Regions from separate parts of the Peribacillus sp. NPDC060253 genome, predicted to be linked through region 1. Evidence: riboswitches for the same ligand, from Rfam matches in the RefSeq annotation. Region 1 holds a riboswitch; each other region holds the start of a gene.
What was found. Region 1 has a riboswitch for S-adenosylmethionine ahead of mmuP (S-methylmethionine permease). Riboswitches for the same ligand answer to the same signal wherever they lie in the genome.
Positions count from the first base shown of each region.

Region 2: linked by a shared signal. The riboswitch ahead of ACFWE9_RS10195 (sugar ABC transporter substrate-binding protein) and the one ahead of mmuP (S-methylmethionine permease) in region 1 are both predicted to bind S-adenosylmethionine.
Region 3: linked by a shared signal. The riboswitch ahead of metK (methionine adenosyltransferase) and the one ahead of mmuP (S-methylmethionine permease) in region 1 are both predicted to bind S-adenosylmethionine.

Region 1 covers NZ_JBHXAS010000061.1:3,172-10,842, forward strand. Annotated here, with positions in the region: gene mmuM (homocysteine S-methyltransferase) at 221-1,183, opposite strand; gene mmuP (S-methylmethionine permease) at 1,173-2,567, opposite strand; SAM riboswitch class I at 2,651-2,753, opposite strand; gene ACFWE9_RS16065 (flavin reductase family protein) at 2,970-3,578, opposite strand; gene ACFWE9_RS16070 (alpha/beta hydrolase) at 3,599-4,207, opposite strand; gene ACFWE9_RS16075 (ring-cleaving dioxygenase) at 4,207-5,154, opposite strand; gene ACFWE9_RS16080 (ring-cleaving dioxygenase) at 5,179-6,156, opposite strand; gene ACFWE9_RS16085 (nitroreductase family protein) at 6,402-7,001, shown strand; gene ACFWE9_RS16090 (alpha/beta fold hydrolase) at 7,179-7,671, opposite strand, start outside.
Region 2 covers NZ_JBHXAS010000029.1:4,876-12,546, reverse strand. Annotated here, with positions in the region: partial or broken gene ACFWE9_RS10210 (hypothetical protein) at 176-310, opposite strand; gene ACFWE9_RS10205 (ABC transporter permease) at 791-1,795, opposite strand; gene ACFWE9_RS10200 (sugar ABC transporter ATP-binding protein) at 1,797-3,299, opposite strand; gene ACFWE9_RS10195 (sugar ABC transporter substrate-binding protein) at 3,355-4,467, opposite strand; SAM riboswitch class I at 4,583-4,688, opposite strand; gene ACFWE9_RS10190 (GTPase domain-containing protein) at 4,786-7,527, opposite strand.
Region 3 covers NZ_JBHXAS010000025.1:8,381-16,051, forward strand. Annotated here, with positions in the region: gene ACFWE9_RS09000 (SMI1/KNR4 family protein) at 1-427, opposite strand, end outside; gene mnmL (tRNA modification radical SAM protein MnmL/YtqA) at 597-1,553, shown strand; gene mnmM (tRNA 5-(aminomethyl)-2-thiouridylate-methyltransferase MnmM) at 1,555-2,127, shown strand; gene ACFWE9_RS09015 (hypothetical protein) at 2,266-2,661, shown strand; gene ACFWE9_RS09020 (alpha/beta hydrolase) at 2,734-3,537, opposite strand; gene ACFWE9_RS09025 (gamma carbonic anhydrase) at 3,749-4,267, shown strand; gene ACFWE9_RS09030 (hypothetical protein) at 4,312-4,542, opposite strand; gene metK (methionine adenosyltransferase) at 4,692-5,885, opposite strand; SAM riboswitch class I at 6,049-6,212, opposite strand; gene pckA (phosphoenolpyruvate carboxykinase (ATP)) at 6,629-7,671, shown strand, end outside.

The sequences.
Region 1 (7,671 bases):
AATATTAACACTTAACCTGTGGGTCACGGGAAAGTTAAGATCTGTTCCCATCGAAATGTTATTGAAATCCGGTTTGGTGCGAGAAGCATAGCTGAACCTGAATATAGATACTAAAAAGAACAGGTTGCTTCATTCCTGTTCTTTTTGTTTTCATTTAATGACTATTTACGAGTATCCCTTCTTCTTACATATCTTATAAAAAGTTTTCTATTAAAAATGGCTATGAGGACACGACCTCAGTTGGTCTCCACTTTCTTGAAATCTCTTCAATATGATGAGGTGCCGTTCTACAGCATCCTCCTATTAAACGTGCCCCTGCATGGTGCCATTCTTCAGATTTCAGGTCGAGACTGTTACATGATTCTTGGCCATGCCATGTTTTAGTTTCTGGATTATAGGTTTCACCAGAGTTAGGATAAACAATTATTGGCTTTTGTGTGTTTGCACTCAACACCTTGATAGCTTCCGTGATGCCTGATACTGGGGCACAGTTAATGCCAATTGCTGCAATTTGCTCACTGTTCCCAAACAATCTCGCACACTCCTGCAGCGTTGTACCGTCACTTATCGCTTTCTCATTTTTCAAAGAAAACGATAGCCAAGCATACACATCTGGATAATCTTTCAATAATGAATCCAATACTTTTGCTTCTTGCTGGGAAGGAATCGTTTCAAATGCTAATAGATCAGCTCCTGCTTCAATTAAAGCTGATATTCTTGAGCGATGAAAATCCGCTAAAGTTTCATCTGAAACACCATAGTTTCCTATATACTCTGAACCATCTGCAAGGAAAGCCCCATAAGGTCCAACGGATGCAGCGACCAATGGCTTAGGTCTAATCGTTTGATTTTCTTCCTTCCAAAAATCATCCCTTGCTCTTCTGGCAAGTAACACCGTTTTCTTTATTAACTCCAAAGCCTCTTTTTCTTGTATTCCACGGAAGGCGAAACCTTCAACAGTAGCTTGGTAACTTGCCGTTATCGCACAGTCTGCTCCAGCACGAAAATAGTCAGAGTGAACCTGATAAATCACTTCTGGATTTTCAATTAATACACGTGCAGACCACAGGGGATCATCCAAATCACACCCATGCCTCTCAAGCTCTGTAGCTAGAGCTCCGTCCAAAATCATGACTGAATGATCTCGTAAAATAGCATCAATCGGATTCATTTTATTCTTCATGACCTTCTCCTCTTTTCTTTATAGTTTGTGTTAGATAATAACTTCCATAGCAAAATAAAATAAATGGAATACCACAATATAGTGCTATTCGTTGTTTAGGATCAAATGCTATTCCTATGCAAGAAGCAAGACATAGCATGAAGGAAACGATTGGTACGAGTGGATATAATGGTGTACGATAAGCCAAATCATTTACTGAATTTCCTTCTTTTATAAATCGTCTGCGAAAAAGAAGCTGTGACGCGCTAATACTCATCCAAACTATAACCACGGCTAGACCCGAAATGGATACAAGCACTATGTATACAGTATCCGGAGCAATAATACTCGAGAACAGGGCTAAGCCTCCGCCCAACATACTGAAAATGACTGCATATATTGGAACACCCCGTTTTGTCAATTTTGCAAATATTGGGGATATAGTTTTTTTATCTGCAAGTGACCAAAGCATTCTGGATGAGGCATAAAGTCCTGAGTTTGCAGCAGACAAAATGGCAGTTAAAATAACAAAGTTCATAATATCCGCTGAATATGGCACTCCAATACGTTCAAGAACTGCTACAAAAGGGCTCTCTAATACGCTTGCATCCGAAATAGGCAATAATGCGGATAATACGACGATGGTTCCTACAAAAAAGATAATTAATCTCCATAATGTCATACGGATTGCCTTTGGTATCGTTTTTTCTGGATTAACCGTTTCTCCAGCTGCAATTCCGATTAATTCCGTTCCAGAAAATGCAAAATTCACTGCAAGCATCGTCATTAGAATGGCAAAAGCCCCATTAGGGAATAAACCTGCATGTGTAAAATTGGAAAATAACGGAGCTGATTGCGAATGTATGATGGGAATAAAACCTAGCATTGCCGCTGCTCCTAAAATAATAAATATCACAATCGCAAATACCTTTATAGACGCAAACCAGAATTCGGATTCAGCAAAAAACTTAACAGTCCACGCATTTAAGACAAAAACCAAAATGGCAAATAAAGCGCTCCATATCCAGACATTGATTGAGGGAAACCATCGCTGCATCAACAAACCTGCAGCCGTGAATTCCGAACCCAGTGCGACAGTCCAAGTTAGCCAGTACAACCAGGCTACTGTATACCCTGTCCCAGGTCCTATGTATTTCGCTGCATAGCTATGAAATGCACCTGTCTCGGGCATTTGCACTGCCAGTTCACCTAAACATAACATGACTAGATAAACCACTAATGCTCCAATCAAATACGAAAGGATTGTACCAAACGGGCCAGCCTGTTGAATCGTATAACCCGAACTTAAGAATAAACCAGTTCCAATCACCCCGCCAAGCGATAGCATTATTATATGACGTGCTTGCATTTCCCTTTGAAAATTATGCTTCCTTTTGTTCCCCATTCTTACTCTCCTCTATCTTGCATCCAGAAAAAACGAAAACGCACTCTAATAAAGAGTGCGTTACTGACAAATAAAAACGTTCGGTCTTATCTATCAAGGTTTCACCCCCTGGAATTAGCACAGTGTCCTTGTAGACCTGTTGCTGAGGTTTCATAGGGCCAGTCCCTCCACCTCTCTGGATAAGAAATTATTTTTTATAACTCTATCAACCTATGAAAAAATTGTCAAGTTTTGTTTTGGATAGTAAAGACTTCCTTTAAATTCCTACAAGTTTGATTCCCTGGCATAGTATGAAAGGATTGCTTGTTTTAGGACAGTCGTTCACCATATTTGATTGGAGTTAATACTGGTTTAACAAAAATGGCGACATCTTAAAAGATGTCACCATTTTTTTCTTTTTCCTTAAGGCCGTTCTATTTCAAATAATTCCCCTAGTTTGGTATAAGTATGACCCGCTAATCTTGCTACAGGTTTTAGCCCATTCTGGTCAATTCGGCCATTATGGTAAATATCTTGCTCTATATGATAGCAGACTATTTTTCCTATCAATAAATCACAACCAGGTTTATTCTTGGAACCTGCCAATGGTATCGCATGCTCTAATATACATTCAAAGCGTACCTTCGCTTCTTGCAATCCTGGTACGGATACCTTATCACTAACCGCCGGCGTGAAATTAGTAAGACTCAATTCACTTTCGTCCGGTGGGAGTTCCTTCGCTGTTCGATTTGCATCAGCAACATTGTTTTCATCAGTGATATGAACAACGAATTCACCCGATTGAATGGCATTTCGGGCTGTATCCTTTGAAACTCCTTCTTTCCGTTGAATAGATATGGAAATCATTGGAGGATTGGAACTGACGATATTAAAAAAACTGAACGGCGCTATATTGATTGTACCGGTTTCGGATTGTGTAGTAACAAGGGCTATAGGTCTCGGTATTATGCTTCCAGTCAAAAACTTATAATTTTCCCGTTCAGTCAGACTTTCAGGATTAACTGAAATCATCTTCATTCCCTCTTTCATTCTTATAAAAATTTCTGTTGAAACCATGAACCTGCTGCCTCAACCTCTGAACGTGTTAACTGATGCCCGTAATTTTCCCAATGAACATCCACCGTAGCACCAGCTTGCAGTAAAAGTTGATTAAGTTCTTCCGTTTCTTCTGCAGGGCAAATCGGATCGTTTTTACCTGCAGCAATAAAAACAGGTATATCCGAGAGGGACGGTAATGCAAGCCCGCGTCTAGGCACCATTGGATGATGAAGAATCGCTCCCTGTAATACCCCTTCGAAATGGAACATCAAACTTGCCGCTATATTGGCACCATTAGAATAACCTAATGCTACCACTTTGTCACGATCAAAGTCATATTTTCCGGAAGCTAAGTCCAAGAACTCATAAAGCTCCTTCGTACGGAAGATCAAATCTTCTTCATCAAAAACCCCTTCAGCTAACCGGCGGAAATATCGAGGCATTCCGTTTTCAAGTACATTTCCCCGTACGCTCAATACGGATGAACCCGATGAAACCATTTCCGCTAACGGCAAGAGGTCTGTTTCCGTTCCTCCCGTACCATGTAAAAGCAATAGTAAAGGTGCCTCCGGATTACTTCCTTTTTGAAAAATATGCTTCATCATTTATCCTCCTCCAGTACTCTCGGCACTGCCGGCAGTAACGTTTTCTCCATGATTCCCCTTTTTTCTTCCAGCCATGGCGGCAGCATTAATTTACTACCCATCGTTTCCTTTGTCTCATCATGAGCAAATCCAGGTGGATCTGTGGCAACTTCAAAGAGAATGCCTCCATCCTCCCTGAAATAAATGGCATCGAAGTATTGACGGTCTTTAAAGGGTGTCACTCCATAACCATGGTTACCGATATGCTCTCTCCACTCTTTATGATCTTCATTATCGATCGCACGCCATGCAAGATGATGGACAGTTCCCACTCCGATTTCCCCATTTGGCAAAACTGATTTTTTAACATCTATCAAATTTCCGATATCCGAAGTGGATTTATAGCGGATGAAATCCCCCTCTTCCCCAATCTTTTGCAGGCCCATCACTTCCTCTAATAGTTCCATCGTTTTGATCGGTTTTGACGTCAATAATACGGCACCGCCGAATCCCTTTACCGCCTTATCGGCTGGTACACCGCCGAATGACCACGCGCTATTTTTACCTTCTTTACGTTCAACCAATTCAAGTTGCAAACCATGGGGATCTTGAAATTCGAGATATTCCTCACCGAAACGTGAAACCTTTTCAAAGTCTACGTTAAATTTATCCAAACGCGTTTCCCAGAAACCCATTGAACCTTCCGGAACGGCATATGTCGTTATCCCCACTTGTCCAGAGCCAATTGTTCCTTTGTATGCTCCAGGCCATGGAAAGAAAGTGATAATTGTGCCAGGTGAACCTGATTCATCTCCGAAATATAAATGGTAGGTGCCTGGATCATCAAAATTAACGGTTTTCTTCACCATACGCATCCCCAAAACTCCAGCATAAAAATCCACATTCTCTTGAGGATTACCTACAATGGCGGTTATATGATGTATTCCCGCAGTTTGCTTTTGCATACCGATTACTCCCTTTCCCGTTGATTAATTTGTCAATTTTGTATTCAATGGTTTTAAATTGGATTCAATATCCTTCCTTTTCGATTCTAAAAAAGGTGGCAGGGCAAGGTTCTCACCTAGGTGCTGTTCTGCTTCATCCACAGCAAAACCAGGTCCATCAGTAGCTAGTTCGAATAATATACCATTCGGCTCCCTAAAATAGAGTGAACGAAAATAAAAACGGTCCACATATCCAGAGTTTACGTAATTCGATTCACTAATTTTCTCTATCCATTTTCTCAGTTCCCCTTCATTTTCCACCCGGAAGGCAACATGGTGTACTCCGCCCCTCCCTAACCGTTCTCGAGGTATGTCATTCCTTTCTTCAATATGGACTTCCGCCCCTGTTCCTCCCTCACCTGTCTCATATACGACAATCGGATTTTGCCCTCTGATGGAGGATGGGTATGTGCCTGACCTCCTGAACCCCAATAACTCAGTAAGAACGCTTTCTGTCTGTTCAATATTGGGTACAGTAAGTTTTACTGGTCCTAATCCAAGGATGGAATACTCTTGCGGTACCGGGCTCCCATCCCAGGGCAATCCTCCTTGAACGCCATTATTATCCTGATCGGAAACCAGAAGAAGCCTTTGCCCTTCCGGATCTTTAAAAGAAAGCACCTTCCGTTGAAAACGGGTCGATACTTCATCATGCTCAACATTGAATTCCTCAAATCGTTGTTTCCAAAATCCAAGTGCTTCATCACCCCTCACCCTTAAAGAAATTTCTGAAATACTATTGTTTCCCTCATGAGTGCGGGCAGCATTGGAAATTTCAAAAAACGTCAATTCCGTACCCGGTGAACCAATTTGATCTCCATAAAATAAGTGATACACACGAACATCATCTTGATTCACCGTTTTTTTGATTAATCGCATCCCTAAGACTTTGGTGTAGAATTCAAAGTTGTTTCCCGCTCGAGCTGTAATCGCCGAAACATGATGTAATCCTTTTAATTCCATCCGTACCCCTCCTATCTTTTTAAATCTCCCCTGTCAGAGAGAAATTACTCTTCGAATAATATCTCGAATTCAAGATATCTATCTAAACGAGTAATACTTTTAATGCAGATATCTTGATTTAAAGATAAACGATATTGATTTATTTGTCAACCATTTACATTCAAATATTTCAACCGCATCCACTTATAATAAAAAAAATAAAAACAGGTCAAAATAAGTCGGTATAATGATTGGAGGTGTGATTTATGGCAAAAGATTTTCTAAGCGCAATTGAAGATAGACGATCTTATTATTCCCTTAGTAAGGAACGTGTTGTCCCTGATAAAAGGATTAAAGAAGTTATCGATCATGCCGTTCAATATTCCCCTTCCGCTTTCAACTCCCAAAGTGCAAGAGTGATTGTTTTATCTGGTCAAAGCCACGACCAATTATGGGATATCACGAAAGAAACATTACGAAAAACAGTCGGTAACAAAGATTTTGAAAAAACGGAGGAAAAAATGAAGTCATTTAAAAATGGTTATGGTACGGTTTTATTCTTTGAAGACCAGGCCATTATAGATAGGCTTCAAGAACAGTTCAAAACATATTCCACAAACTTTCCGATTTGGTCGAACCAATCGTCTGCCATTTTACAATTTATCGTATGGACTTCATTGGAAATTGAGGGGTTTGGTGCAAGTCTTCAGCATTATAATCCCTTAATTGATGATGAAGTGAAAAAGACATGGGACATATCTCGCAACTGGAAACTGATTGCACAAATGCCCTTTGGAAAACCGACCGCAGAACCTGGCGATAAAGACTTTACACCACTGGAAGAACGAGTGAAATATTTTCAATAATACAAGAGGGCTGGCTCTTCACAGAGCCAACCCTTTACGATATTACACTTTAATAATCCTGAAATGTTGCAATAAATCTGAAAATACAATGAAGCAAAGCTTAAATCTTCTCCAACAGGCCTGAGTTTGATATACTCACTGTCGTTCAAGACGTTCATTTCACATCTCCCTAATACACTATTGAATGGGTGAAGATCGCTTTGGCAGCCAGTCCTTCAAATAAGGTGGGAGTCCACCCGAGTATTGTTTAGCAGCATGTCCACTTTTCAGTAGGCTATATGTCTTATCCTTACATGTTAAATGCTCCATGATCGGATAAATCATTTCTTGAGGGACCAATCGATCATTCTTATTTGCTAAGACCAAAACATTAGCATCAATTTTCGATAGCTTCGCTTTTTTCCCCTTAACCTTAAAGCCCCCATTAACCAAGCGATTTTTTATCACAAGGTCTTTGGTTATCTGTTTTGCAGCGGCTCCCGATAATGGCACATGCCCATTGGTCCACGCATTGAAGCGGCGCCAATTTTGTACGTATTCCTCATTATCCGCCTCGTTCAATAAAGATAAATAGGGTGATATATAGATAGGAGATGTCATTAAGCGGATTCCATATTGAACTGCACTGGCTGGAATCGTTTGAAAAATATCAATCGTCTCGTCAAAATCC
Region 2 (7,671 bases), on a different contig from region 1:
GCAAAAAAAATCTTATGCAACTAACCGTTCCCTTTAATTCCATAAGAAAAAGAGCTGAACGACAAAGAACGATCGCAATTGATAATATAAGAAGACTCTGCTCCTAAATAGTAAGGTATATCGTAGCCAGAACATCCTGTTAAAACATACTCATCTTGGTTGTTCTCATTCTTAATCACTTCGATAGTTTTGCACTGATGTGTTTAATTGAATTACCTCCATATTCGTCTCTTGTCGTGTCACTCGTCGCTCCCAGCGTTTCTGCATTAAATGTTATATCACTAATAATCGCGTCTCCTTCTTTAGTATAGAAAACTGCCCGTTCTTATCCTCTTCCTCTTTACTTACATTTTGAATATATTCTTTAAGCCTTGTTAAGTTCTCTATACCATCGTGCTTGCTTCCTATGTCTGTTTGTGCTGATTTGAAAGGTTCATCTTCATTATCGGTTCTCGATTTAGAACAACCTATCATTTAAGTTAAAATCATCACAATTAAAACAAAAATCCCTTCCATAAACTCTTTATTCCACACCCTTTCTTACCTATATAACGTGATAAATAACTGTAAGTTTCAAGCATTTTTGATATACTCAACTGCCTCAATGGATTAAATGAGTTATGATGACCATATATCCATCTCCCGCCCCTTTAATTGAAAAAGGAAAAATCCTGTTGTATGTCCAACAGGATTTCCATCAATATTTATTCGAAATTCACAATTACACGATTCTCTTTTATTTTGATTGCATGCATATAGGAATCTTTGTATAAACGTCACGAATTCATTTTCAGTGTTTTTGTTTGTAATAGGTTACCGCGAGCGCAAGTGCCAGCACTGTACCTTTGACGATATCCATCGCATAATAGGGCACAGACATCATGATCAGCCCATTTTGAAGGATTCCGATAAGAACTGCACCAACAAATGTTCCAAAGGCATTTGGTTTTCCCGCTCCTAAAACGGAGGAACCAATGAAGGCTGCTGCAACAGCATCCATTAAATAGGGGGATCCTGAATTGATTTCTGATGTCATGACCCTTGAAGCAAGGACAATTCCCCCAATCGCCGCAAGTAGTGCTGAAAGCAGATAGGCAAGCACTTTGTATTTATTTACCGATATCCCGGAAAGTCTCGCCGCTTCCTTATTTCCCCCAATAATGTACATATAGCGACCATGCTTCGTATAAGTCAAAAAGATATGGGTCGTTATCACAATGATTGCCATGATCAATATGATCCATGGTACCTGCCCAATTTTCGCGAAAAGCGGGCTGATCAGTCCAGTTGCAAATGTTCCATCGGGCATGACCATATTTTGCGAAACCGTCGCCCCTTTTGTATAGGTAAGGGCAATGCCCTGGATAATGAACATAGTAGCCAATGTCATCAGCATATCAGGGATTCTCAATTTAACGATCATAAATGAATTCAAGGCCCCTACGACAATTGAAGCACCGATTGCGGCTAAAATGGCAATCAATGTATCCTGAGAAAACCAGACGAACATTGATATAACGATAGCATTTGCCAATGATGCGACAGAACCGACGGAAAGGTCGAAGCCATCCACCGTTAAGGATATCGTAATACCGATCGCAATGATGGTAACGATTGATATGGAACGTAGAATGTTAATCAGGTTATTAGTTTGAATGAAAGATGGATTGGACAGGGTAAAGATTCCAATCAAAATGATGATTGTCAATATTGTGCCGTATTTATAGAAAAAGTCGAACAAGTCCACTTTTTTCTTTGCCTTCGCTGTCTGTGTAACAGGAATGGGTGCGCTCATCCTATTTTCCTCCTGTAGAATAGAATAATAGTTCTTCTTCGCTGGTTTTGCTCGTTTCTAATTCGATGACAGTGCTCCCGTCATATAACACATATGTCCGATTGGTAATGCCCATGATTTCGGAAAGTTCGGATGATGCATATATGATGGCTTTCCCATTTCTCGCAAGCTGTGAAATCAATTCGAATATATCCTTCTTAGCTCCAACATCGACCCCTTTTGTGGGTTCATCGAATATATATACATCCGCATCGGCTAATAGCCACTTTCCAATGGCAACTTTTTGCTGGTTACCACCTGAAAGGTTTTCGACTCTCACTTCCCCTGAAGGAGTTTTAATGCCAAGGCTCGCAATCAGTTCTTTCGCTTTTTCTTTTTCGGCCTTACGATCCACGAAGCTGAATGACTTGCAGAATTTGCCGATACTGGCTGCAGTCAAGTTTGCCGTGACCGTTTCCTGAACAAGGACCCCTTCTTTCCTGCGTTCCTCCGGTACTAGTGCTAGTCCGCTTTTCACTGCATGATGCGGCGATTTCAAAGTAAGTTTTCGGCCATTCAGGACGACTTCACCCGCTGTGATCGAAGTATGACCGAAAAGGGCTTTACACAGCTCCGTTTTCCCAGCCCCGACCAGCCCTGCCAAGCCGATTATCTCGCCTGCCTTTAGATGAAGGCTAACATTTTTAACTTTCGCTGCATCTGACAATCCCTTCACTTCCAGTACAACCTGTCCAATCGAAGAATTCACTTCAGGGAACTGCTCATCCATGGTTTTCCCGAGCATACTCTCGACCACTTCGGTTCGGGTGATTTCCTCCATTTTTCGACAAGTGACACGCTCTCCATTCCTCATGATCGTAATTTCCTCACAGATTTCAAATATCTCAGGGAGACGATGGGAAATGAAAATGATTCCCACACCTTTTTGCTTTAATTCATTTACAATTCGAAAAAGTTCTGTCGTCTCCGTATGACTTAACGGAGCAGTTGGTTCATCGAGAATCAAGAATTTGCATTCTGTCGAAACGGCCCGCGCTATCAGGACCATCTGTTTTTCAGCCAAGGTAAGGTCTCTTACCAGCTTTTTCGAAGAGACACGAATTTTCATATCATCAAGAATATAAGAGGCTTTGTTGTGCAGCTCTTTCCAATGGACCATCTGTTTTTTGCCCATGTTTTGGACCATATCATTCAGCATTACATTTTCCCCAACCGTTAAATTAGGGATCAGTACGGTATCTACTTCCTGATGCACAATTTGAATGCCTTGTTCCTGCGCCTTCTTTGGCGAACGGATATCCTGCTTCATCCCATTCAAAAAAATATCACCTGAATAATGAACATGAGCTCCTGATAAAACTTTCATTAACGTCGATTTCCCTGCTCCGTTTGCACCGACCAATGCATGTGCTGTCCCTGATTGTACAGAAAAATCAACTTCACTTAGCGCCTTTACCCCCGGAAACTCAATCGAGATCTTCTTCATTTCTAGTTGTGTGCCCATGTCCATCCCCCCTATTGAACAGACACTCCCTTCTACTGAAAGAGAGTGCCTCTTTTTACTTTTTATAATGGTCTTTCAAAACTTTCATCCAATCCTCTTCAAATTCCTCTGATACACCCCAGCCATCGACAATACCAGATAGATTGGACATGTTTACCGCTTCTTTTGAAGCTTGGATTTGCTTTTGTGAAATTAGTGAAGCCTTTAAGTCATATGTTTGCGGCGTTTCTTCTCCCGCTAATTTTTTTGCCAATAACCTCATATTCACTGCACCGATCAATTTGGGATCGACTGCTGCCGTGTAGTCCCATGAGCTATCAGCTGATTGGATTTCCTGAAGATCTGCATTTGATACATCAATTCCATATATCTTCACTTCATCCCGGCCTGCTTCTTTAATAGCCCGAGCCGCTCCGATAGCGAAGGCATCCCATGTTGCAAATATTGCATCCAATTTTCCTTTAGGGTATTTATTCAGCATTGCAGCTACTGCATTCTGTGTCTGAACGGAAGTATCAGCTGATGCCACTCCGAATCTTTCGACTTCTTTAATCCCAGGATTTTCTTTTAATTTTTCCTGATAGACTGCGTTTCGTCTTACCATTGGAGGGAAACCATCCACCCAAAGATAGGCAATTGAAGCTTTACCTTTCTGTTCTTCTATCAATTTATCAAAAGCGAGTGTTGCCAGTGCTTCATCATCCTGTGATGTTAATGTCACACCGTCTATTTTGGATAGATCACTAATAGAATCGAAGGTGACAACGCTTTTACCTGCATCAACCAACTTTTGAACGTCATTCACTGTCGCTGCATCATCCCCATGGGAGATGATATAGCCGTCATAATCTTCCTCCAAAGCCTGGGCGATGGCATCATGGAATTTAGCCGTATCTCCATTGGCTGTATATGTATCCACTTGAAATCCTAAATCTTCTCCTTCTTCCTTCGCTCCAGCTAAGTATTGAGCCGTATGATCATCTCCGCCAATTTTACGGATCACTTTGATTTTGGCTCCTTCCCCTTCAGCAAATCTTTCCGGTACATTTTCAAATGATACCTTTTCTTCTTTCTTCGCTTCTGTAGAACTCTGCCCTGTTGAGCACCCCGTTAATAGCAAAGCCGAAGCGATGGCTGAAACGAATACCCCTTTTATAGACCTTCTCATCTTGTTTCCCCCTAAAATATCTTATTATTCTCATCAATCTAGTTGGTGAAAATCCTAAAATAAAAACCTCTCTAGTATAGAGAGGTTTAATCAGCTGATTTGCAGACTTGTCCCTCTCTTATCTGTCAAAACATTTCTGTTTTGCAGGATTTAGCACCAATTCCTAATGGAACGGTTGCTGGGCATCTTAGGGCCAGTCCCTCCGCCACTCTTGATAAGAGAATATATTGTGATACGTTTTTTGTAATTATCACTTTATCGGGATATAGTCATAAAGTCAATAGATTTTTGAATATTTGAAATGTTTCTATTTATTTTTTATTTTCTTTGCAGTTGGGCTAGACGTTTTTTCTCAATTTTTTCAAGTCTCTCCAACTGACGTAACTTCACTTCATACAAAGTGATCGGGTCACGGTAAACTTCCGGATTTTCTTTCATATGCTCCAATGCTGCCTGGTAGTCTTTAATTTCAGTCTGCGTTTGTTCAATTGTTTTTTGAAGTAAGGCAAATGAACTGCGATAGAAAAGTGAAATGTCACGATCCAGGGATTTTTCAAACAACCCGAATTGGGTAAGGAAACGTTCCGTGATCATCTCAGCAACATCCAGGTAATCTTCACTTTCCAGGTATTTCTTATAACGATTGTACATATTGGCTTTATTTTGCGGTATCGCCCCAAACAGCTTTCCTGCTCCTTTAAGCAGCAATTGTGATGGAGTCCTGCGCATAAGGATATTAACGTCATCGATGCGGATACTGCTTGTCATCCGATCGGCATCACGACGCCAATCATCCAATACTCTGAAGTCACCTGCAAGCGTAATTCGTTCTTCTTTGTATAATTCATTGAAACCAGCACTCATCTCATCCATAAATTGTTGGCTTTGTGTGAATTCCATTTGGGAACTGGCAATCCAATCTTGAAGAGAACGGTAATACTGCGGCATGATTTTATCAGATATGAATGCTTGGATCCGATCATTCATTTCCTGGTTTAACTGTATATGGACCTGACTGAAATCACTGCTCTCCGTTAACGATTTAGAACAATCCCTCAGTAATTCAGGAATTTTGGAATAAAGTTGATTTTTCACTTCATCTTTAAGCGAACGATATGACCTTATGATATTCTCACTTTTTTCTTTTTCCAAATCAGCCAGTTGATTGACCGCTCCATTCAGTTTGATTTCCATCTGTTCATTCCAAGAAATGGAGTGCTCACATTTACGCTCATTAGCTGCCCGTTTTTCTAACAGGTTAGATAACGTTTTACGGATGAAAGCAAGGATTTTTTCAGACCTTTTTTCTTTCCAATTATCATCTTGATAATTCGATTGAAGGAAAACTGAAAGGTCCTTCAATTGCTGCTTGCTGTCATAAAGTTTGGAGAAAGCGAATACTTTCGCATTTGGGAAGTATGCATTCACTTTATCCCACGTTTCGTCTTCCATTCTAACTGCGACTTGATCACTGTATATCGTATCCATTTTATTTAATAAGAAATGAATCGGAAGTTTCGGGGCCATCATTTGAATTTCCAATAACAGGTCCCGTTCACTTCCGGTGAATGGCGCCCGGGCATCAAGAACGAACATCAGTCCATCACTGCCATGCAAATAGCTTTGGAAGTCGGATTCTACGCTTATTTCCCCATTGAACCCCGGTGTATCCAATAATCGCAGACGATTATTTCTCAGGTAGTCACTGATAAGGGTAACATCGACAATCGTCCCGCGCTGACGGCGTGTTTCATCCAATTCAGTTAACTCCATGACAGCTTTGCGATCTGTATCGGTAATTTCGAGGATTTCCAAGTCATCCCCGTCTTTGACACTCACTAGGGACGAATGATCTTCGGCAGCAATACTTTCACCAACAATTGACTGAATAAAGGATGTCTTGCCATTTCCTGTACTTCCCACAAGTAGAAGATTGAAATTTCCGGTATCCTTAAGCCCCTCGACCATCCAATTAAGCTTATTGCCAACCCTTAAATCATTCTCATCAGCCCACTGGATAATGGAATTGAATAATTTTTCCCCCGCTTCCAGTCCGCCTCCCAATTTAGGGGATTTCACTAACAGACTTTCTGCATCCTGAATGACCAGCGCATTGATCGTATCCGGGAAGATTTCATTCCAGGACAACGCGGATGCCGCTGCAAACAGCGATAGCTCCCCATCTGCGATTTTCAGCCAGTTTTCCAGCAATCTTGGCACGACAGGACTTAGATCTTTGATTAGGTGCGTTCCTTCAAGCAGACCTGCATAAGCATCCCGGTAATAGACGGATAGCTCATCCCATACATCTGCGGTGTTTAATTCGATGGTATCTATCAAGTTATTAATCACTCTTAGCCATTCGAAATAAGAATCCGTATATTTATAATTTTTCCAAAGGGCAACCGTCACCTTTTCGAAACGCCCCTGGTCGAGTGTGTATAGCGAGCCTAGGACCGTTGAAAAATAATCCGGATCCATCGATTGGGCAACACCCTGCTGGATATACGTTTTCAGCACATCGAACCAGCCCATTGATTCTGTACGGATACTTTCATTCGCCGCCAATACCACCGCACTGTTCCAATCCTTTTGTTCTTCAAAAAAGGCGCGTGCAATTTCCGTGACATTCGGGTAGTCCGGTTGAAACTCGACTGCTTCTTTCACCACTTTGGAAGCCAGATCATTTCTGGATTCTACTATGTACAGTGAAAACAGTTGCAAAAGAACTTCTGTTTTCAAGACCGTTTCACTCGTATCGACGGATTTATAGATATCCTCTGCGGTTGAATACATTTCCAGTTCAAAATAAGCATCAGCGATGTTTTTCTTTGCCCATGAACCAAGTTCCCCTTCTATGTTTTCCCATTTAAAAATGGCTGCTTCATAGTCGTGGTGCTGAAAATATACTTCACCCTGAGCAAATCGAATTGCCGTTAAATCTGCTCTTTCCTTTTTTTGTTCCACGAGAAACATTTCACCCAAAGCTTGAATGGGGTGCTTCCTGGAATCCTCAATCATCGTTTCATAATATTTTTTTCCGATCAGACGTTCGTCCATCTTTATTCCCCCGATATATTTCATATTTTCAATTAAAGGATAATCACTGATTTGATAAGCCTTCTAAAAGACCTTACATCCAATTTATAGCTTCCTTTAGTTAAGAAAATTATTTATAAAACCTTAAAATATTATTTTAACAAA
Region 3 (7,671 bases), on a different contig from region 1:
CGCCTTCTTCAAAATCATCGATATGGCCTTTTACCATTAAGTACTCCTTATCGCCTTTAGCAACGGCTTCCCCATCGATCACGATATTATCTTGATAAATGCAGGCCACTTTATAGCGTCCTTCATAGGATTCTTCATATGTGTAATTAATTATGTCATCCAGGCTGTATAAATCATTTTCCCCACCTGATTCTCGTGTTTCGAACAGACGGCATCCGTTCGTTATTTTCAAAAACTCTTTATAATCATCGGGCAGAAGCAGTCCGGTTTTTTCTTCAAAGGAATGAATTTGTTCATCCGAAGCAGGGGAATTGAAGGTGCAAGTGGCTTTGTATATAAACCCATCTTCATTTACTTCGATCACCTGATTATTTTCGGCTAATCTCTTTTTCATTTGTTTAATCGCTTCTTCAACTTGACCGGTCATGTCCATCAGCTCCCGATTGGATATAGTCATTCACTAGATATACTGGCCTTAGCAGCTAAACCTTTACCCTTCAAGTATACAGTATACGCTTTTTTTTCGAAAAAAGACCTAGCTGCCAGAATGTTGTATAATATATGATGCGCTTTATTATACTTAGGAGGTTGCTGATTTGAATCAAGCAAACCCGTTTATATATGCAACGGATAACAAAAGATATCACACATGGAATTACCACTTGAGAAAACATTTTGGACATAAGGTTTTTAAAGTTGCCCTGGATGGCGGTTTTGACTGTCCGAACCGTGATGGCACCGTCGCACATGGCGGCTGTACCTTCTGCAGTGCCTCAGGCTCGGGTGACTTTGCAGGCAATCGGGTGGAGCCGCTCGAAGTCCAGTTTAAAAAAATCAGCGAACGGATGCATCATAAGTGGAAAGACGGAAAGTATATGGCCTATTTTCAAGCGTTCACAAATACGCATGCACCCGTGGCAGAGCTTCGCGAGAAATACGAAAGTGTTCTGACCCAGGAGGGTGTCGTTGGACTCTCCATAGCTACACGCCCTGATTGCCTGCCCGATGATGTAGTCGAGTATTTGGCAGAATTGAATGAACGCACATACCTATGGGTGGAACTTGGTCTCCAGACGGTGCACGAAAAGACCGCGACGATGATCAATCGTGCCCATGACTTCGATTGCTACAAAGAAGGCGTCGATAAACTGCGCAAACATGGCATTCGCGTATGTTCCCATATCATCAATGGCCTTCCTCAGGAAGATTACGATATGATGATGGAAACAGCCCGAGAAGTAGCCAAACTCGATGTACAGGGCATAAAAATCCATTTACTTCATCTCTTAAAAGGGACACCGATGGTCAAACAATATGAAAAAGGCTTGCTTGAATTCCTGGACCGTGATGATTATGTCAGCCTGGTCTGTGACCAGTTGGAAATCATTCCAAAAGAAATGATCGTTCATCGCATAACAGGTGATGGTCCGATCGATTTAATGATTGGTCCAATGTGGAGCATCAATAAATGGGATGTCTTGAATGCCATTGATGACGAATTGAAACGCCGCAACAGCTGGCAGGGGAAAAATCACCATACGGAGGTACAATAAGATGAAGCTTGACCGCATTTTGCCATTCGCAAGAATTCTGCTTGAAAAAGCGGTCCACCCTGGGGACATAACCGTTGATGGCACGATGGGCAACGGTTTTGATACGACCTTTCTTGCAGGGCTTACAGGTAAAAACGGACATGTCTATAGTTTTGACATTCAGAAAGAAGCCATCCAAATAACAGGTGCCAAACTGAAAGAAGAACATTTACTTGAGCATTGCACTCTCATTCACGACGGGCATGAACAAATGAGCAAATACATCAAGAAAGAACATTTTGGAAAAATCACAGGGGCCATATTCAACCTAGGCTACCTTCCTGGCGGAGATAAATCCATCATCACCCAAGCCGATTCGACGATATCGGCCATTGAACAGCTTTTCGAGATGTTGGCACCAGAAGGGATCATCATCCTCGTCATCTACCATGGTCATCCAGGAGGATCGGCAGAACGTGATGCATTGATGGATTATGTACAGGACTTCCCTCAACAAAAAGCACATATCCTGAAATACGGCTTCATCAACCAAGCCAATAATCCGCCATTCATTGTCGCAATTGAAAAGAAATGATAACTTTTGACACCGTTCTATCCGAACGGTGTTTTTTCAATTCACACTCGCATACAGCAGAATTACCAATCATAACTTTTTGAATTTTGCGTCTATAATGATTATAATTGATAGAAAATAGATAAGAGGGTGCAGAAAATGGAACATTTGCCTACTTCATTACTGACAGATATATTGACTGAAAAAATCAAAAGGGATTCAAGTGTACAATACGGGGATTTTGTCAGCTCGCTTAACTCGTTGACAGAAAAACAAAAAAACATGGAGGACCTCAAACAATTCGATCAACTTTTTGATAAGTTCCTGCCACAGCTCGATTTAATGATTTCCACACAAAACCATGAAGCGATCATGAATATGAAAGCGACGCTTTTGGACCTATTCGCCAATGACTTAACCTTCAAATCCATTTATCTCCTATCCACTGCATTATCCAATAAAAAAGAACTTACACACTTGAACCAATTTATGTACCCGGTTTCTTTCTGGGCACCGGTCATCAAGTCGAACGAGTTGCTTAAAAACGCAGGCTGATCCAAATAAAAAAAGCTGCCGAGGTCTAACTTCGGCAGCTTTTCATTATATATCCTGACAGTATGTACTGATTCAGACGACATACCCTAATATCTTTAAACGGTTTTCAACAAAACTCAGAGCATATTGAAATACATCATCACGCTCTGGTTCGTTGAAGATTTCATGATAGAGTTTTGGCCATTCCTTATACTGCTTTTCACTGGCCAAGTTATAATTAAACCACTCACGTACCGCCTTTTTATTCACGATTCGGTCATCTCCGCCCTGCATGACCAATAGCGGCACATCCTGAAATTCAGGTATCTCTTCAAAAGCATCCTTCATTGCCTGTGCAAGTTCACGATACCAGCGAACTGAAACCTTAGTGATGTATAATGTATCGTTTCTATCGGATTCACGAATTTCTGAACTTCTCGTTGCCATTTCAGGTGTTAATCCGGAATCTACCCTGAACATAGGCATCACGAGGTTCAAACCATGCGAGATGGTAGTCAGGAACTTCGGCGGCTTCGTCATGAGACCTAGACATGGTGAAGATAAAATCACCCCTGCAATGTCCCATTCCTCTTCCTGAAGAAGACGTATCGAAATTAAACCACCCATGCTGTGTCCAAGTAAAAAGACCGGCAGTGAATATTCGTAGGCTACTTCTATCCAGCTTTTCACTTCGTCTAAATATTCATCAAAGGAATCGATATGTCCCCGGTAGGCGCGAGTTGTCATTCCCTGCCCAGGAAGGTCGCCCATCACGACATGGTATCCCGCTGAAAGCCACATTTGTGTTACCCACTTATAACGGCCATGATGTTCCATTGCCCCATGAATGATGACAATGACGCCTTTTGCGTCTCCTTCAGTCTCCCATTTCCACATTCGAAATCCCCCTTTCACTTTTCACTTGTTGTTTCCGTTCCTTGATAGTTAAAAATAATATATATAAATTATAACCATATTCATGTTTTTCGACAAAAAAGAAATCTAACAAGTTGTACATTCGTATTATAAATAGCCAAGTGTATTTGCATACGGTATATTAAAATAATACATAAAAACATTCACTTCGGAAAGGAAATGATTGAAAATGATTATTTATCCGTTTAAAGGCAAAGAACCCGAAATTGCTGAAAGCGCTTATATTGCAGAAAATGCTGTCGTGACGGGTGATGTGAAAATTGGTGACGAATCGTCGATTTGGTTCAATTCCGTCATTCGTGGTGATGTAGCCCCAACCATCATTGGAAAAAAAGTCAGTATACAGGATAACAGCGTCCTGCACCAAAGCCCGAATAATCCATTGATCATCGAGGATGAAGTAACCATTGGCCATCAGGTCATTTTACATAGCTGTAAAATTCGTAAAGGCGCTTTAATCGGCATGGGATCGATTGTACTTGATGCAGCCGAAATCGGCGAAGGAGCTTTTATCGGTGCAGGCAGTCTCGTTCCCCAAGGAAAAGTCATTCCGCCAAACATGTTAGCATTCGGACGCCCAGCAAAAGTGATTCGCGAAATCAATGAGGAAGACCGTCAGGATATGGAACGTATCGTACGCGAATATGCCGAAAAAGGACAATACTATAAAAATGCAGAGCGAATAAAATAAGTTCACGAATATCGGCCCGAAACTTACGAGTATAAAGCTGAGATTCATGGTAACGACATACTCACGAGTATTTGCTCGAAACTCACGAGTAAACGCTCCAAATTCACGAGTAAACGCTCCAAATTCACGAGTATTTGCTCCAAACTCACGAGTAAACGCTCCATACTCACGAGTATTTGCACCAAATTCACGAGTAAACGCTCCAAATTCACGAGTATTTGCTCCAAACTCACGAGTAAACACTCCAAACTCTCGAGTAAACACCCAAAACTCACGAGTAAACACCCAAATTCACGGTAACGACATACTCATAAGAAAAAACTCAAATCTCAAAATGGGATTTCTTGAATTATTCCCTCTGCAAGCGAAATTAATCCATAAAAAAAGGTGCCCCGCTAATGCGAGGCACCTTTACTTTTATGGATTATGCTTGTGCTTTTAACGTTTCTGCTTTATCTGTGCGTTCCCATGGTAGATCCACATCTGTACGGCCAAAGTGTCCGTAAGCAGCAGTTTGTTTGTAGATTGGGCGACGAAGATCGAGCATTTTGATGATTCCAGCTGGACGAAGGTCGAAGTTAGCGCGAACTAGGTCAACAAGAACTTCTTCGCTAACTGTACCAGTTCCGAATGTATCAATCGAAATGGATACAGGCTCTGCAACACCAATTGCGTAAGCCAATTGTACTTCCGCTTTGTCAGCAAGGCCAGCTGCCACGATGTTTTTCGCAACGTAACGAGCAGCATATGCCGCAGAACGGTCAACTTTCGTAGCATCCTTACCAGAGAATGCACCGCCGCCGTGACGAGCATATCCGCCGTACGTATCAACGATGATTTTACGTCCAGTAAGACCAGCATCCCCTTGAGGTCCGCCAATTACGAAACGACCAGTCGGGTTGATGAAGTACTTCGTTTCAGTATCGATCAATTCAGCTGGAACAACTGCTTTAATGACATGTTCTTTTAAATCCGCTTGAATTTGCTCAAGCGTAATTTCTGCATCATGTTGTGTAGAAATGACGATTGTATCTACACGCACAGGACGGTTGTTCTCATCATACTCCACAGTTACCTGTGTTTTACCATCAGGGCGTAAGTAAGCAAGCGTTTCGTCTTTACGAACTTGAGCCAAGCGGAATGAAAGTTTATGTGCCAATGAAATCGGAAGCGGCATAAGCTCCTCCGTTTCATTACAAGCGAATCCGAACATTAGACCTTGGTCCCCTGCACCGATTGCATCGATTTCTTCCTCTGACATGTTTCCTTCACGAGCTTCAAGAGCTTTATCGACGCCAGCTGCGATATCGGCAGACTGCTCATCGATGGAACTCAATACAGCACAAGTTTCAGCATCGAAACCGTATTTCGCACGTGTATAGCCAATTCCTGCAATCGTATCACGAACGATACGCGGAATATCCACGTAAGCGGATGTTGTAATTTCACCAGCAACAAGTACAAGACCTGTTGTTACACTTGTTTCACACGCAACACGTGCATTTGCATCCTTAGCAAGGATAGCATCTAAAATGGAATCTGAAATCTGATCACAAATCTTGTCCGGATGGCCCTCTGTAACAGATTCAGAAGTAAATAGACGTTTCTTTGACATCATATTTCCTCCTTGGAAGTTAGTATGTTGTAGGCATAAGCCTGATTTTTTACGGAACTCGTTTCCCTCATTAGTTTCAACTATAGACACAGAATTACTTTAAAAAACACAAAAACCTTCCCTGGCAAATGAGGAAAGGTTTAACATTCTGTCTTCTATCCTTTCACTCTTATCGTTCAAGGGTTTTTTACCTTGCTCAGGTTAGCACCATCACCACTATTCCTTGAAGAACCATCGCTTTATTTTCGGCGTTTGGTCTTGGAGTCAAGTTCAATATGGCAGGTTGCTGGGTTTCAAAGGGCCTGTCCCTCCACCAACTCGGGATAAGAGAATCCGTACAATTTAAGATAATATCGTATTTGGTCGGAATTTGTCAATGCTTTTTCTTAAAAGAACAATTCCCTCCCAAACAGTGTTCACGTAAAAAACGTGCTGAATCAACGTCCTTAAAGGGTTTTAATTTAAAAAATGCCAATATAAATGTTGAAAATTCCCATTAATTCATAACTTCCGTATTATATGAAATACTATGCTTAATTACTTCCTATTTAATTAAAGGAAAATTTACTTACTTTAGAGTATATGCGATAATATTGACTCGGTTCCTGCCGATTTTCCCGGTTTAAAATGATGAACGGAACCAGCTGAAATTTATCACAAAACAAAATAAATAGTATAGACTATTTAAATGAATGTGTTATACTAATTGTAATATAAAAACTTAAACAAAGGAAGGTACCTCATATATGAATTCTGTAGATGTTTCTAATGAGTTACACCAATTATTAACAGGAAACAATGTGTACACTCAACTTTCAGTACCTCAATTGGTCGAAAAAGTATTAAGCAGACATGAAGGAGTATTAACATCAACCGGCGCAGTAAAAGCTGAAACAGGCAAATATACTGGTCGGTCACCTAAAGATAAATATATCGTGGAAGAAGCATCCGTTAAAGATAAAGTCGATTGGGGTTCAGTGAACCAGCCAATTTCTGAAGATGTGTTCAATAAACTATATAATAAAGTAGTTGATTACCTAAAAGCAAAAGAAGAGCTTTTTGTTTTCAAAGGTTTCGCTGGTGCAGATGAATCATCACGTCTTCCAATTCGCGTTGTTAATGAATATGCTTGGCATAATCTTTTCGCCCATACTTTGTTCATCCGTCCAAACGAAGAGGAACTAAGAGGTCACGAAGCAGAATTCACAATTCTTTCGGCACCTAATTTCAAAGCGGACCCAGAAGTGGACGGAACGAAATCCGAAACTTTCATCATCGTTTCATTTGAACGCCGTACCATCCTGATCGGCGGAACGGAATATGCCGGAGAAATGAAAAAATCGATCTTCTCAATCATGAACTACCTACTTCCAGAGGCAGGAATCCTTCCAATGCATTGCTCTGCTAACGTAGGACGTGAAGGGGATGTCGCTTTATTCTTCGGATTGTCTGGTACTGGTAAAACAACTTTATCTGCAGACACTAATCGTAAACTGATTGGTGATGACGAGCACGGCTGGTCTTCTAATGGTGTATTCAACATCGAAGGCGGCTGCTATGCAAAAACGATCAACCTTTCTCGCGAAAAAGAACCGCAAATTTTCGATGCCATCCGTTTCGGTGCCGTATTGGAAAACGTAGTTGTGGATCCTGAAACACGTGAGGCAAACTACGATGATAGTTCATTAACCGAAAACACTCGTGCTGCATACCAAATGCAAGCGATTGATAACATCGTGAGCCCAAGTATCGCAGGACACCCTAATACGATCATTTTCTTAACAGCTGA